2 regions of the Caballeronia sp. ATUFL_F1_KS39 genome follow, and region 2 is predicted to be linked to the other one. Evidence: riboswitches for the same ligand, from Rfam matches in the RefSeq annotation. Region 2 holds a riboswitch; the other holds the start of a gene.
What was found. A riboswitch is a leader RNA that binds a small molecule or an ion and turns the genes downstream of it on or off. The one in region 2 is predicted to bind cobalamin.
Positions count from the first base shown of each region.

Region 1 (6,643 bases), on a different contig from region 2:
ACGCTCGTATCCATGATCGATGGGAATCGGCGTCGCGACGCCCGCATCGACGACTTCGAGCGTCATGCCGACCGAGCGCGACAGCGCGTTGATCGCGGCGCCGCCCGCCAGAAAATTCGCGACCATCTGCGCGGTCACTTCCTGCGGATACGAGCTCACGCCCTCTTTCGCGATGCCGTGATCGCCCGCGAAGACGATCATCGCGGGACGCTCGATGCGCGGCTTCGCCGTGCGTTGAATCAGGCCCATTTGCAGCGCGATGTCTTCGAGCCGCCCGAGACTGCCGGGCGGCTTCGTCTTCGTGTCGATGATGCGGCGCAGTTCGCCTTCGATGGCGCGGTCGAGCGCGCGGGGCATCGGGATGCCGTTATTCGTGGACATCGGAATTCCTTTCATGAGCGAGGGATGGAAGGCACGAGCGCTTCGTGCTCGCCATCGCGAATCAACGCGAGCGGATAGCCGAATGCGGCGCTCGCGCGTTCGGCCGTGAGCACGTCGGCGACGAGTCCCGCATGAGCGCCGCCGTTGCCGTCGAGCAGAAGCGCGTGTGTCGCGAAACGGCGCGCGAGATTCAGATCGTGGCACGAGAAGATTACGGTGCGCTTGTGCGCGCGCGCCGCGTCGCGCAACGCGTGCAGGCAATCGATCTGATGATGCAGGTCGAGATGCGAAAGCGGTTCGTCGAGCAACAGCAGCGACGCGTTCTGGCACAGCACGGCGGCGAGCGCGACACGCTGGCGTTCGCCGCCGGAAAGCGTCAGCACGTCGCGCGACGCGAACGATGCGAGACCCAACGTTTCGAGCGCGGCGTGCGCGGCGGCGCGATCCTCGTCGCTCTCCCAGCCCCAGCCGGTGAGATGCGGAAAGCGGTTGAGCAGCACGGTATCGAGCACGCTCGCGCTGAAGGCGTCGTGCGCGGCTTGCGGCATCAAAGCGCGTGCGCGCGCGAGTTCCGTCGCGCGCCATGACGCGAGCGCGCGGCCGTCGAGCGACACGCTGCCCGATGCGGCTTTCGCAATCCCGGCGAGCACGTTGATGAGCGTCGTCTTGCCCGCGCCGTTCGGCCCGGCGATGCACCACATTTCGCCCGCTTCGATCGACTGCGTGAGCCCGTCGATGAGCGTGCGCTTACCCGCGCGAAGCACGATGGCGTCGAGCCGCAAAATCATCGCGGCCTCCGCAGCAGCATCCACAGGAACATCGGGACGCCGATCAATGCCGTGACGACGCCGACCGGCAATTGCGCGGGCGCGATCACCGTGCGCGCGACGAGATCGGCGGCCATCACCGCGAGTCCGCCCGCGAGCGCGGCGGCGGGCACGAGCATGCGCTGATCGTTGCCGAACGCGAGGCGCAACAGATGCGGCACGACGAGCCCGACGAAGCCGATGGTGCCCGCCGTCGTCACGGCGGCCGCCGCCGCGATCGATGCGACGAGATACACGCGCAGACGCAAGCGCTCGACCGGCACGCCGAGCGCGCGCGCGGTCGTATCGCCGCGCAAGAGCACGTTCAGTTGCGGTGCGACGGGAACGATGACCGCGAGCACGACGGCGAGCGCGATCAGCGCGGGCCATGGCGCCGCCGCGCCGTTGAGATCGCCCGTCAGCCAGAAGATCATGCCGCGCAAACGGTTCTCGGGCGCGACGCTCAGGATCAGCGTGATGAGCGCGCCCCATCCCGATGCGATCACGACACCCGTCAGCAAGAGCCTCGGCGATGCGTCCTGTCCGCTTTGCCACAAGTCCTTGCGCGCGAGTCCGAGGACCAGAACGATCGATGCGAACGCGCCCGCGCAAGCCGCGATATCGACGCCCCACCACGGCAGCGACCCGAGCATCGCGGCAAGCGCGAAGGTCGCCGCGCCGCCGGATACGCCGAGCACGTACGGTTCCGCCAGCGGATTGCGCAACAGCACTTGCAGCAGCGCGCCGGCGAACGCGAGCAATGCGCCCGACGCGAAGCCCGCGAGCGCGCGCGGCAGACGCAAGGTCAGCACGATGTCATCGGCGATATCGGGCGTCGCCGAGTGCGCGTGAAAGAGCGCGCCGATCGCGCGCGATACGGGCAACGCGACGCTGCCCATCGCGAGCGACGCGACCAGCACGACGAGCGTCGCTGCGCCGAGCGCGATCCAGATCGCGGTGGCGCGGCTCGCGTCCATCGCGCGCGGACGTTCAGCCACGCGGCTCACGACGGATGCCAGCCCAACGTGATGTACGCGCCGCGTCGTGGCGTGTTGTACGAGTAGGCAAGTTCATAGTCCTTGTCGAACAGGTTGTCGATGCGCGCCGTGACGTACCACGACTTCGAGATGTCGTAGCGCGCCGACAGATTCACGATGCCGTAGCCCGCGAGCGTCGAATCGTAATCGCTGCGTTGACCGCTCACGATCCATTCGCCACCGACGCGCCACGGCCCGATCGTGCGATGCGCCGTCAGCGTCGCGAAATGCCGCGCGCGCCGCGTCAAATCCTCGTGATTCGTTTCGTCGACGGGATTCTGGAACGTGACGCCCGCGCGCACATCCGTTGCGCCGACGTGCCCCGCCCACGATCCCTCGATGCCCTGCACCTTCGCGCGCCCGACGTTCTGCGCGACATAGTAGAAGCCGCCGTCGGACACGTAATCGATCAAATTCGAATAGCGCGTCTCAAAAAGCGTCACGCGCACCACGCCGAGCGCATTCGATGCGTACTGCAACGCCGCCTCGACCGAATGACTGCGCTCCGGCTGAATCGACGGATTGCCGCTCAGCGGATAGTAGAGATCGTCGAAGCTCGGCGCGCGAAACGAGGCCGAATAGCTCGCGCTCGCCTTCCAGTGCGCGTCGAAGTTATACGCGTAGCCCAGATAGTAGCTGTTCGCGCCGCCGAAATCGGAATACTGATCGCGGCGCAGATTCGCCTGCAACTCGTTCGCGCCGATGTGCCCCACGTAACCCGCGAACATCGAATTCACATGACGGTCGGGCGCGCTGAACTGATCGGAATCGAGCGTCTGATCGAGATGCTCGTAGCCGAAGAGCAGCTTGTGCGCGTCGCTGATCCGCACGTCGTTCTGCCACGTATATTGCCGGTTCTCCGAATCGAAACGGCTCGTATAGACGCCGTTCTGCTCGATGTTCGCGCGGTCCTGTCCCTGCGCGATCGTGAAGTGCGCCGTCCAGTTATCCGTGACGCGGCCGTTCGCGAACACCGACGCCGAGCGCACGCGATCGTGCGTTTCGTTGATATCGGTCGGCTGGCCATAGGCATCGTCGAAACTGTTGATGCCGTTCGATTGCAGGAAGCGCACGCCCGCGTCCCACTTGTCGCTGAACTTGTGACGCAGCGTCGCCGCGACGCTCTCGTTCAGATAGCCGTTCGCGTTCGGATTGGCGCCGGGCGCGATTCCCGGATCGATCGACGAGAAGCCGTCGGTTTTCTCGCGCGAGACGTTCACGCTGAAGGTCGTGCGGCCGTCCTTGTCGAGCGCGCCGCTCACGCCCGCCGATTGCCGCTGCGTGTGATAGCTGCCGTACTCGGCCTCGAAGTTGAAGCGCGGCGGATGCGCCTCGCCTTCCTTCGTGAAGATCTGCACGACGCCGCCAATCGCATTCGATCCATAGAGCGCCGACACGTTGCCGTTCACGACCTCGACGCGCCCGATCTGGTCGAGCATCAATTGCGATAGCTGTGCCGCGCCGAGCGACGCCGATTCGACGCGCACGCCGTCGATCAGCACGAGCGATTGCGACGACGCCGCACCGCGTATGAAAAGCCCCGAGTTCGAGCCCGGTCCGCCGTTGCGCGTGATCTGCACGCCGGGCGCGAGCGCGACGAGTCCGAGCGCGTCGCTTGCGTTTGCATCGGCGATGTCCTGCTCGTCAAAAAGCGATGTCTGCGGAATCGATTCGGCAAGCGGCTGCGGCGCGCGCGTCGATGTGACGACGACGGGCGCAAGCGTTTGCGTGCCGTCTTCCGTCTGGGCCGCCTGTGCAGCGCCGGCGAACGGCAAGGCGCCGATGGCCGCAACGAGCGCGCCATGACGGGAGAGACCGCTTCTGAGCGCGGCCAGTGGCAATACCATGTGTGAAGTGTTCCGTTTCGCGTGAGCGCGACCCCGCTCCCCGCGAGGACGATGCGCGACGAACGCACCGCGCCATGCGCGCCGATGCGTCGGACTCCGGCCGGTATCCGGGCTGGCGATCAATCGTCTCGCCTTCCCGCGCATGGCGCGCAGTGGCATCGACACGTTTCTTGCAGTCGCGCGCGTGCGACGAATTTCGACACGCTCGCGCGGCAAAAACGCGCATGAGACGACTTGCAACTTGCGTTGCGGTCGCTTACCGTTGCGGGGGCAGCACAGGTTGGCTCGTCGTCGATTGCGGCGACTTCGCTCCCTGTTTCCCGTTTGACTGCATCCACGAGATCCGCGGATGCGAGCACCAAAAGTGCGGCAAGTGTAGGAGCGCGGTTCGGGGCCGTCAAGAAAACCGCGCGGCCAGACTGGCGCGGCGCATGACGAATCGAACGAGAAGCGAAAGAGAAGCGGCCGGCCTGTCATCACGAGCGTTGCGGGGCGCTCGCGTTTTCTGCACACGAATGCATCGCGACATGCGTTTGATTCGAAGGATTAAGCGCTAGATCGCGTGTTGTTACGTCTCGAAACGAGACATTTATCGGAAGCTCCGTTGAACCGCGCTAAAATGCGAGGTCTTTAGAGGACGCAGCACATGCTCAACGAACTCGAATCACTGTCAGGAAACATCGGCCGGCTGATCCAGATCAGCGAGCGCCATAAGCAGGCGCATCAAGCGCTGCAGGAACAACTCGAACAGCTGCGCGCCGACTATGCGAACGTGCAGGCCGAGCTCGCGCAAGTGCGCGAAGAGCGCGATACGCTGCAGTCCGAACGCGATTCGCTGTCCGCGAAAATCGACGACGCGCAAATCCGCCTGAACGCGATTCTCGAAAAGCTGCCGCGCGGCAAGTCCGCGCAACATGCCGAGTCCGACAATCAACTCGATCTCCTCGAAGCCGATTCCCGGGAAGCACATGAAACGGAATTGCACGGCGAGCATCATCAGGGAGAGAAGGCATGACGACCACGCAGATCGAAGTATCCATTCTCGGGCAGCCGTATCGTCTCGCGTGCTCGCCGGAAACCGAAGGCGCATTGCGTGAAGCCGTCGCGCGCGTCGACGCCGAAATGAACAAAGTGCGCAATGCAAGCAGCGTGCGCGGCACGGATCGCATCGCGGTGATGGCGGCGCTTTCGCTGGCGTCGGAATTGCTTAAGCTGCAGGACAGCGTGCGTCACGGCGAGGCCTTCCCCGCCGAAGAAATCCGCCGCACGATGCACTCGATGAACGAGCAATTGGGCGCGGTCATTGCGCAACACGAAGCGCAATAAGGCAGATGCGCGTCGAGTCAATCAGCGCGCAATGTCAATCGAAAAAAGAAACTGCCGAAGTAGGTTGAAGAGGCTGCAGAAGGCAAACGATTGGTGTAGAGTGACGTTTCCCTGCCTGGTACGCCAAGGTCATATATTCCTTGAACCAATGCTACATTGGCACGGTTGCGGAACCTTGCAGCACGGGCGCGCGCGTCGCTAGTCCGATGTACCCGAAGTGTTGCTTACCGCGACCAATCTTGAACCCAGGTTCAGGATGCCGGCCTAGCGGCTGTGGCGGGGACCTCATTCAAGAAACGGCATCGGTTTTTCCGATGCCGTTTTCGTTTGTCCCTGCCGTTCGCTCTTCGATTCATGCACACGACCATGCGCTACTGGCTGATGAAGTCCGAACCGGACGAAGCGAGCATCGATCATCTCGCGCACGCGCCGAAAAAGACCTTGCCGTGGACGGGCGTACGCAACTATCAGGCGCGCAACTTCATGCGCGATCAGATGCAGATCGGCGACGGCGTGCTCTTCTATCATTCGAGCTGCCCGGAGCCGGGCATCGCGGGCATCGCGAAAGTGTGTTCGACGGCATATCCGGATCCCACGCAATTCGATCCGAAGAGCGATTACTACGATCCGAAATCGACGCAGGAAACGCCGCGCTGGATGCTCGTCGACGTGAAGTTCGTGAAGAAGACGCCGCTCATATCGCTCGCCGCGTTGCGCGAACATCCAGAGCTTGCCGACATGCAAGTGCTCGCGCGCGGCAACCGGCTCTCGATCACGCCCGTGACCGAAGCGCAATGGCGATTTATTACCGAGCACCTCGTCTAACAAGGAACTTACGACTTCACGACTGCGACTAAATCCCGTCGCACGTACGCGATGTCACGGAGTCCTTCGATGCTCAATAAGAAAACCGCCGCCGCCTTCGCCCTGCTCGCGATGTCCGGTGCCGCGCTTACGTTGTCTCAAACCGCCGCTGCGCAGACGGTGATGACGCAGCCACAGCCCTCGGGCGTGCTCTCGCTCTCCGCACAAGCGAGCGCGCAAGTGCCGCAGGATGTCGTCAACATCACGCTCTTCTACGAACAGGAAGCGGCCGATCCGTCGTCGCTCACCAGCACGCTCAATCAGCGCGCCGAGGCCGCGTTACGCGAAGCCAAAGGTGTCGACGGCGTGACCGCGAAGAGCGGCTCGTTCACCGTCTATCCGTCGACGGATCGCGACGGCAAGATTTCCGCGTGGCGCGGGC
Region 1 covers NZ_JALQDZ010000003.1:98,137-104,779, reverse strand. Annotated here, with positions in the region: gene cobT (nicotinate-nucleotide--dimethylbenzimidazole phosphoribosyltransferase) at 1-381, opposite strand, end outside; gene NCR93_RS03400 (ABC transporter ATP-binding protein) at 393-1,169, opposite strand; gene NCR93_RS03395 (FecCD family ABC transporter permease) at 1,166-2,194, opposite strand; gene NCR93_RS03390 (TonB-dependent receptor domain-containing protein) at 2,191-4,071, opposite strand; cobalamin riboswitch at 4,153-4,450, opposite strand; gene NCR93_RS03385 (ATPase) at 4,718-5,086, shown strand; gene NCR93_RS03380 (cell division protein ZapA) at 5,083-5,397, shown strand; RNA gene ssrS (6S RNA) at 5,503-5,684, shown strand; gene NCR93_RS03370 (EVE domain-containing protein) at 5,764-6,222, shown strand; gene NCR93_RS03365 (SIMPL domain-containing protein) at 6,292-6,643, shown strand, end outside.
Region 1: it holds a riboswitch for cobalamin, as region 2 does, so the genes downstream of both, NCR93_RS03390 (TonB-dependent receptor domain-containing protein) here and NCR93_RS18005 (CbtB domain-containing protein) in region 2, are expected to answer to the same signal.

Region 2 (6,643 bases):
CATCACTTCCTTGGCCGCCGTGTAGGCCTCCCATCGGCGGCGGCTCTCCAGGTCCATCGGGCTCAGTTTCCACTGCTTCAAAGGATCTTCGATACGCGCCTGGAAGCGCACTTCCTGTTCGTCGTCGGTGATCGAGAACCAGTACTTCACGATCTGAATGCCGCTTCGCACGAGCATCTTCTCGAACTCGGGAACCGAGCGGAAGAATTCCTCATACTCTTCGTCCGTGCAGAAGTTCATCACGCGCTCGACGCCCGCGCGGTTATACCAGCTTCGATCGAACAGCACGATCTCGCCCGCCGCCGGCAAATGCGACACGTAGCGCTGGAAATACCATTGCGTGCGCTCGCGATTGTTCGGCGCGGGCAGGGCGGCCACGCGGCACACGCGCGGATTCAGCCGTTGCGTGATGCGCTTGATCGCGCCGCCTTTGCCCGCCGCATCGCGTCCCTCGAACAGCACCACGAGCCGATGTCCCTCGTGCACGACCCAGTCCTGCAGCTTCACGAGTTCGCCTTGCAAGCGAAACAGCTCGCGAAAATAGGTCTTGCGTAACTGACGCTCTTCATCGGAGAAAGTCGATTCGCCGTCCAGGAAGCGATCGTCGATCTCCATCTCGAACTCTTCGTCGTAGCTGTCGATGATGTCGGCGTGGAAACGGCGCTGCTTTTCCGTCGTGTTCATGAGGGGCTCCGTGGCGTTCTTGGGCTGCCGCCGTCGCGATGACGGTCGCGGCGCGGGACGGCCGATTGTGACGACATTCGATGGCAGTCACATGACAGCGGCTGATTCGTTCATTCTAGCGAGCGATTCGCTGCTTTATGACGCGGCGTCGCGCGCCGTTAGAATGTTCCGGCACTTCGATGGCATTTTGAAGTTCGATTTCATCTTCCCCATATCAAGCGAGCGAACGCGATGACCGCAACGATCCATAGTTTCGACGAAGCTCAAACCGCGCGCCTCGTGCCGTATGACCGGCTCGTCGACACCCTCGCCGCGACGATGCTCGATTACGCGGCGGGACGCATCGTGAGTCCAGAGCGCATGGTGGTGCCGATCGAAGGCGGCGTGATGTTGTCGATGCCCGCGAGCGCCGCCGATCTCGCGATGCACAAGCTCGTGAACGTTTGCGCGGGCAACGGCGCGCTCGGCCTGCCGACGATCCACGGTCAGGTGACCGCCTACGATGCCATGACAGGCGTGCCGCAATTCATGCTCGATGGCCCGACGGTGACGGGCCGGCGCACGGCGGCGGTATCGATGCTCGCGATCCGCGCGCTTCACGATGCCGCGCCGCGCGAGGTGCTCGTCATCGGTACGGGCAAGCAGGCTGCGTATCACGTCGAGGCGCTCGCCGCTATTTATCCCGATGCGCGCATCCTCGTGCAAGGCTCCCGTCCCGGGCGGGCGCGCGAGTTCTGTGCGGCGCATGCATCGCTTTCGAAGCAGCTTGCCGCGCTCGACGAGTCCACGATTCCCGATTCGATCGATGTCGTCATCGCCGCGACCACGAGCAAGACGCCGGTCTATACGTTGCCCGCGCGCGCGGGCCGCCTCGTGATCGGCGTGGGCGCATTCACCGCCGATGCCGCCGAGATCGCCGCCGCGACCGTGCATGCAAGCGCGCTTTACGTCGACGACCCTGCGGGCGCGCGTCACGAAGCAGGCGATTTCATTCTCGCGGGCGTCGAATGGAACGATGTGCACGCATTGGCGGTCGCGCTCGCGGCGCCGTCCAAAGCCGTTGATGCATTGCAACCGGTGCTGTTCAAATCGGTCGGCTGCGCGGCTTGGGATCTTGCGGCATGTCGCGTCGCGCGTGCGGTTTTGTCGGAGGAAAGCGTCGCGGCGCGCTAGGCCGTGCAAGGGGAACGCCAGCTTGGAACGGTACTTGCTGTACGTCTCTTTAATGACAGAGACGCCATAAGCGTCACATGACAAACGGCGCCAAGGTGCGCCACAGCAATCGAGCCAGCGAACTAACCCATGAAAAGTCGATACGACAGCAAGTGGCACCCGTGGATTCCGGCGCGCGACGACGGACGTGAGGGCGCGGGTGGCGCGGCGGACGGGGAACGCCAGACGACTCCGCATGCGAGCGCGGCGCCGCCTGCGGCTTATTTCATCTCGGTTCTTGAGCTTGCGACGGGCGAGAAACTCGGCAATGACGAGCGTCTGCGCGCCGTCGCGATGCTGGAATCGCAATTCGGTGCGGGGCGTCCGCGCACGCTGAAGGAAGCGGTGCGAATCTGCGCGGCGGCGATCGATTCATCGACGCTGCAGCGCATGGCGCGCGGCGCAAAGGCCTAGAACACGTCTGAAAAGACAGCTTCGGCGAAGCGCGTTTTTTCACACGTGTGTAAAACGCGCGTGCTCGCCGAAAAGTGCGCGAACGTTCGGTTGCGCCTTGACCGCTCTATTTGACGGTCTGAATGACTTCGAAGCCCTCGAATTCCGGATGACCGAGATAAAGCTGGCGCGTCTCGCCGCCGGCATTGCGATGCGCGGCGCGAAACGCGTCCGAACGCGTCCAGTCTTCGAAGGCTGCCTGATTCGCCCATATCGTATGGCTCGAATACAGAACGTGATCGTCTTTCATCGGCCCTTTGAGCAGATGAAACTCGACGAACCCGGGCACATCCTTCAGATGCGTATCGCGGCTCGTCCACAGACGTTCGAAGTCGGCTTCGGCGCCGGGCACGATCTTGAAGCGGTTCATGGCGATATACATGTCGATGCGGTTCCTTCGAAGTAGTGACTCGATTGAGCGGATAAGAACGATCAGTCGCGCCCGAGTTCGACGATGGTCGTGAAGCCGCCGAAGAACATGCGTTGAGGATCGAACGGCGTCTCGCCGGATTCCATCATCGTTTTGAGGCGCGGGTCTTCCATCACTTTGGCGTTGACGCTATCGCGCTGCTCGCGCGATTCGTAGACGATATACGAGAACGCGACGGTCTCGCCTTCCTTCATCTGCACGCTCTGTGGAAACGATGTGAGCTTGCCGGGCTTCACGTCGTCGGCGATGGTTTCCACGAACTCCAGTGCGCCGTGTTCCAGCCAGATCTTGCCGGCGGCTTCGGCCATGCGGCGATAAGCGTCGACCTTGTCGATCGGTACGGGTACGACGAATCCATCCACGTAATGCGCCATCTGAGTCTCCTGGTTGAGTCGAACGCGCACCGCGCACGCGATGCGCTGTATGCTTTGAGCTATTCGTATGGAGCGAAGTTCAGGGCGGTCCACGTATCGGCGGGCGAGGCGCGTTCCAGCACCGTGGACGAGAGCGGCGCGAAGTTCATCCCATAGATCGATGTGAGCGGCAGGCGAAGCGCATGCGCGAGCGCCACTTTCACGACGATCGCATGCGTGACGACGATGCAGCGCCCCGCGTCGAGCCGGTCGATCGAAGCGAAGCCCTCGGCGACGCGCGCGGCGAGCATGGCGACGCTTTCGCCGCCGTGCGAACGCGCATCGGGATCCGCGAGCCATGCAGCGACATGTTCCGGTTCGCGCTCGCCCGTTTCGCGTATCGAATGCCCGCGCCAGCGGCCATAGTCGATGTCGTCGAACGCGGGAACGATCTCGAATGCATCCGCGATCCACGCCGCCGTTTCACGCGCGACGCGCGCGGGACTCGCAATCACGCGCGTGTCGGGCAAGGCGTGCAATGACGCGAGCTGCGCGCGCGCATCGCGCTCGGGAGGTTCGTCGCCGGTGGGAAAGTGCCCGGTTTTCATCGCGCGCGTGGCGGCGTGACAGAGAAGAATGAGTTCCAAGGCAGGTGGCGGTCGAATCGGAATCGTTTTACTTTGCAGCGGATCATCATAGAATGGCAAGCTTGCAGTGCGAGGAAGCCGGTGCAAACCCGGCACGGTCGCGCCACTGTGTGCGGTACGTCAACGCGAAAGCGCGGCGCCGCGAGTCAGACCCCGCTGCATGCTCTTCGTCAATCGGGACGCGCTTTTCCCTGGAGAACCACCATGAATGCTTCCAACGCGCCGGTCTTTTCCGCTCCGGTTTCCCCGTCACTCGATGCACCCGTGCCCATTCCGGTGCGTGAAGTGTTGCCGTGGGCCGTCTTCATCGGCCTCATTCTGCTGATCGCAATCTATTTCGTCGGCGCCGAACAGGGCGCGACGTCGATTTTCTCGGGCACGTACGTCCACGAATTCGTGCATGACGGCCGGCATTTGCTCGGCTTTCCGTGCCACTGAGGAAGCATCATGATTCGCACTTTGCTGATACGCGGCATGATCGCGGGACTGGTCGCGGGCCTGATCGGCTTCGGCTTCGCGCGTGCGTTCGGTGAACCGTCGGTGGCACGCGCCATCGCGTTCGAGGAACAGCACGAGCATGAACACGAACATGAGCACGGTCATGCCGATGCGGCTGCCACGCCAGCGCATTCGCACGATCACGGCGACGAAGCGCTCGTGTCTCGCGATACGCAAGCGGGCCTCGGCCTTCTGACCGGCGTCGCCGTGTTCGGCACCGCGCTCGGCGGTCTCTTCTCGCTCGTGTTCGCGTTTGCTTATGGACGGCTCGGCGCGTTGCGCGCGCGCGGCACGTCGGCATTGCTCGCGCTGTTCGGCTTCGTGAGCGTCGCCATCGTGCCGTTCCTCAAGTACCCGCCCAATCCGCCCGCTGTCGGCAATGCCGAGACCATCGGGCCGCGCACGGCGCTTTTCTTCGGCATGGTGGCGATTTCCATCGCGGCTGCCGTCTTCGCCGTGCGCTTGCAGCGGCGCATGGTGGCGCGGCATGGCGGGTGGAACGCGACGCTCATCGCGGCGGCTGCGTATATCGTCGTGATCGTGGCGGCGCAGGTCGCGCTGCCGTCCGTCGATGAAGTGCCCGCGGATTTCTCCGCTTCGCTGCTGTGGAATTTCCGCGTGGCCGCTATCGGCATGCAGGCGCTGTTATGGACGACGCTCGGTCTCGTGTTCGGTGCGCTCGCAGCGCGTGAACTCGAGCGGCCGGCGGTGAGAAGAATGGCTGCGGCGTAAGCGGTTCGGCGTCGCTCATGAAGCCCGCGCTTCGTCAGGAACGCGGGCTTTTCGTTTGCTCTTTCGCCGCACGACGCTTGAGCAATTCATCGAACAGATCGAGCTTCGCGGCATCGTCCATCGATCTGAAGGTCTTGATTTCCTCGCGGCTTCGGAAGCAGCCGAGGCACAGGCCCGTTTCCTGATCGAGCTTGCAGACATCGGTGCATGGCGAGCCGATGGGTTCCTGCGCTTTCGCGCGTTCGATGGTGAAAGCGAGATCGTCTTGCGTCGTTGTCATAGTGATTCGCCGCGAAAGAGCGCAGCGGCCGCGGCCGGATTCGACGGCCAGTAAGCGTGCATGTAAGTGGCCGACACCGAACCATGCCGATAGAGCGCTTCGCCTTCGGTGCCGGTCGTGGCATGAGCGGCCTTGAGTGCCGGCTGCATTGGCGTGTCGAGCGTCGAGTAGTGGAATGTGTGACCGGTCATCGCTCCATGCGTCGTGTCGATGCGCTGCATCGCGAGGCGCGACAGCTTGCGTTGCATCGCCGCGTCGCCGGGAAGGATGCCGAGCATCGCATGCCGCGTGCCTTCGATGTCGGTCAGCGTGTCGAGCAGATACAGCATGCCGCCGCATTCCGCGACCACGGGCTTCGCTCGCTCGACGTGCGCAACGATCGATGCACGCGCGCGTTCGTTCGAAGCGAGCGCCGCGGCATGCAGTTCGGGGTAGCCGCCGGGAAGATAGAGCGCGTCGGCATCGTGCGGCGCGGGTTCGTCGGCGAGCGGAGAAAACGTGCTGATGCGCGCGCCCATGGCGATGAGCACATCGACATTCGCCGGATACACGAACGAGAACGCCGCATCGCGAGCGATGGCGATATGCGCGCCGTCGAGCAGACGCGGCGGCGCGGGCAGCGTCGCATCGTCGAAATGAACGGGCGGCGGAAGATCGGCGAGCGTCGTTTGCGCGATTGCATCGGCGGCGCGGTCGAGCCGTGCGTCGAGGCCCGCGATTTCATCGGGCTGCGTGAGACCGAGATGACGCTCGGGCAAGGCGATATCGTCCGCATTCGACAGATGGCCGCAATAACGCAAGTCGACGGGGATAGTCTCCGACAACATCTGCGCATGACGCGCCGATGCAACGCGGTTCGCGAGCACGCCATGAAAGGGCACATCTTCGCGATAACGCGCGAGCCCGAACGCGATGGCGCCGAACGTCTGCGCCATGCCGTGCGCGCCGATCACCGCGAGCACCGGTACGTTGAACGTGGCGGCCAGATCGGCGCTGCTCGGCGTGCCGTCGAAGAGACCCATCACGCCTTCGATGAGAATGAGATCGGCCTCGCGCGCGGCCTTGGCGAGCAACGCGCGGCACGCATCGAGCCCGACCATCGACAGATGCAGCGAATAAACGGGCGCGCCGCATGCGCGTTCGAGAATCATCGGATCGAGAAAATCCGGGCCGGTCTTGAACACGCGTACCGTCAGGCCTCGGCGCGCGTGATGACGCGCAAGCGCCGCCGTCACCGTGGTCTTGCCTTGATGCGACGCACTCGCGCCGATGAAGAGAGCGGGGCAGTCGGGCATCGCTCAGAACTCGACGCCGCGTTGCGCTTTCACGCCTTGCTCGCGATACGGATGCTTCA
Region 2 covers NZ_JALQDZ010000036.1:177,827-184,469, reverse strand. Annotated here, with positions in the region: gene ppk2 (polyphosphate kinase 2) at 1-684, opposite strand, end outside; gene lhpI (bifunctional Delta(1)-pyrroline-2-carboxylate/Delta(1)-piperideine-2-carboxylate reductase) at 916-1,857, shown strand; gene NCR93_RS18025 (hypothetical protein) at 1,987-2,310, shown strand; gene hmuQ (heme-degrading protein HmuQ) at 2,417-2,731, opposite strand; gene NCR93_RS18015 (DUF1428 domain-containing protein) at 2,782-3,153, opposite strand; gene NCR93_RS18010 (histidine phosphatase family protein) at 3,213-3,779, opposite strand; cobalamin riboswitch at 3,828-3,954, shown strand; gene NCR93_RS18005 (CbtB domain-containing protein) at 3,984-4,217, shown strand; gene NCR93_RS18000 (CbtA family protein) at 4,227-5,009, shown strand; gene NCR93_RS17995 (DUF1289 domain-containing protein) at 5,044-5,289, opposite strand; gene NCR93_RS17990 (cobyrinic acid a,c-diamide synthase CobB) at 5,286-6,584, opposite strand; gene cobO (cob(I)yrinic acid a,c-diamide adenosyltransferase) at 6,588-6,643, opposite strand, start outside.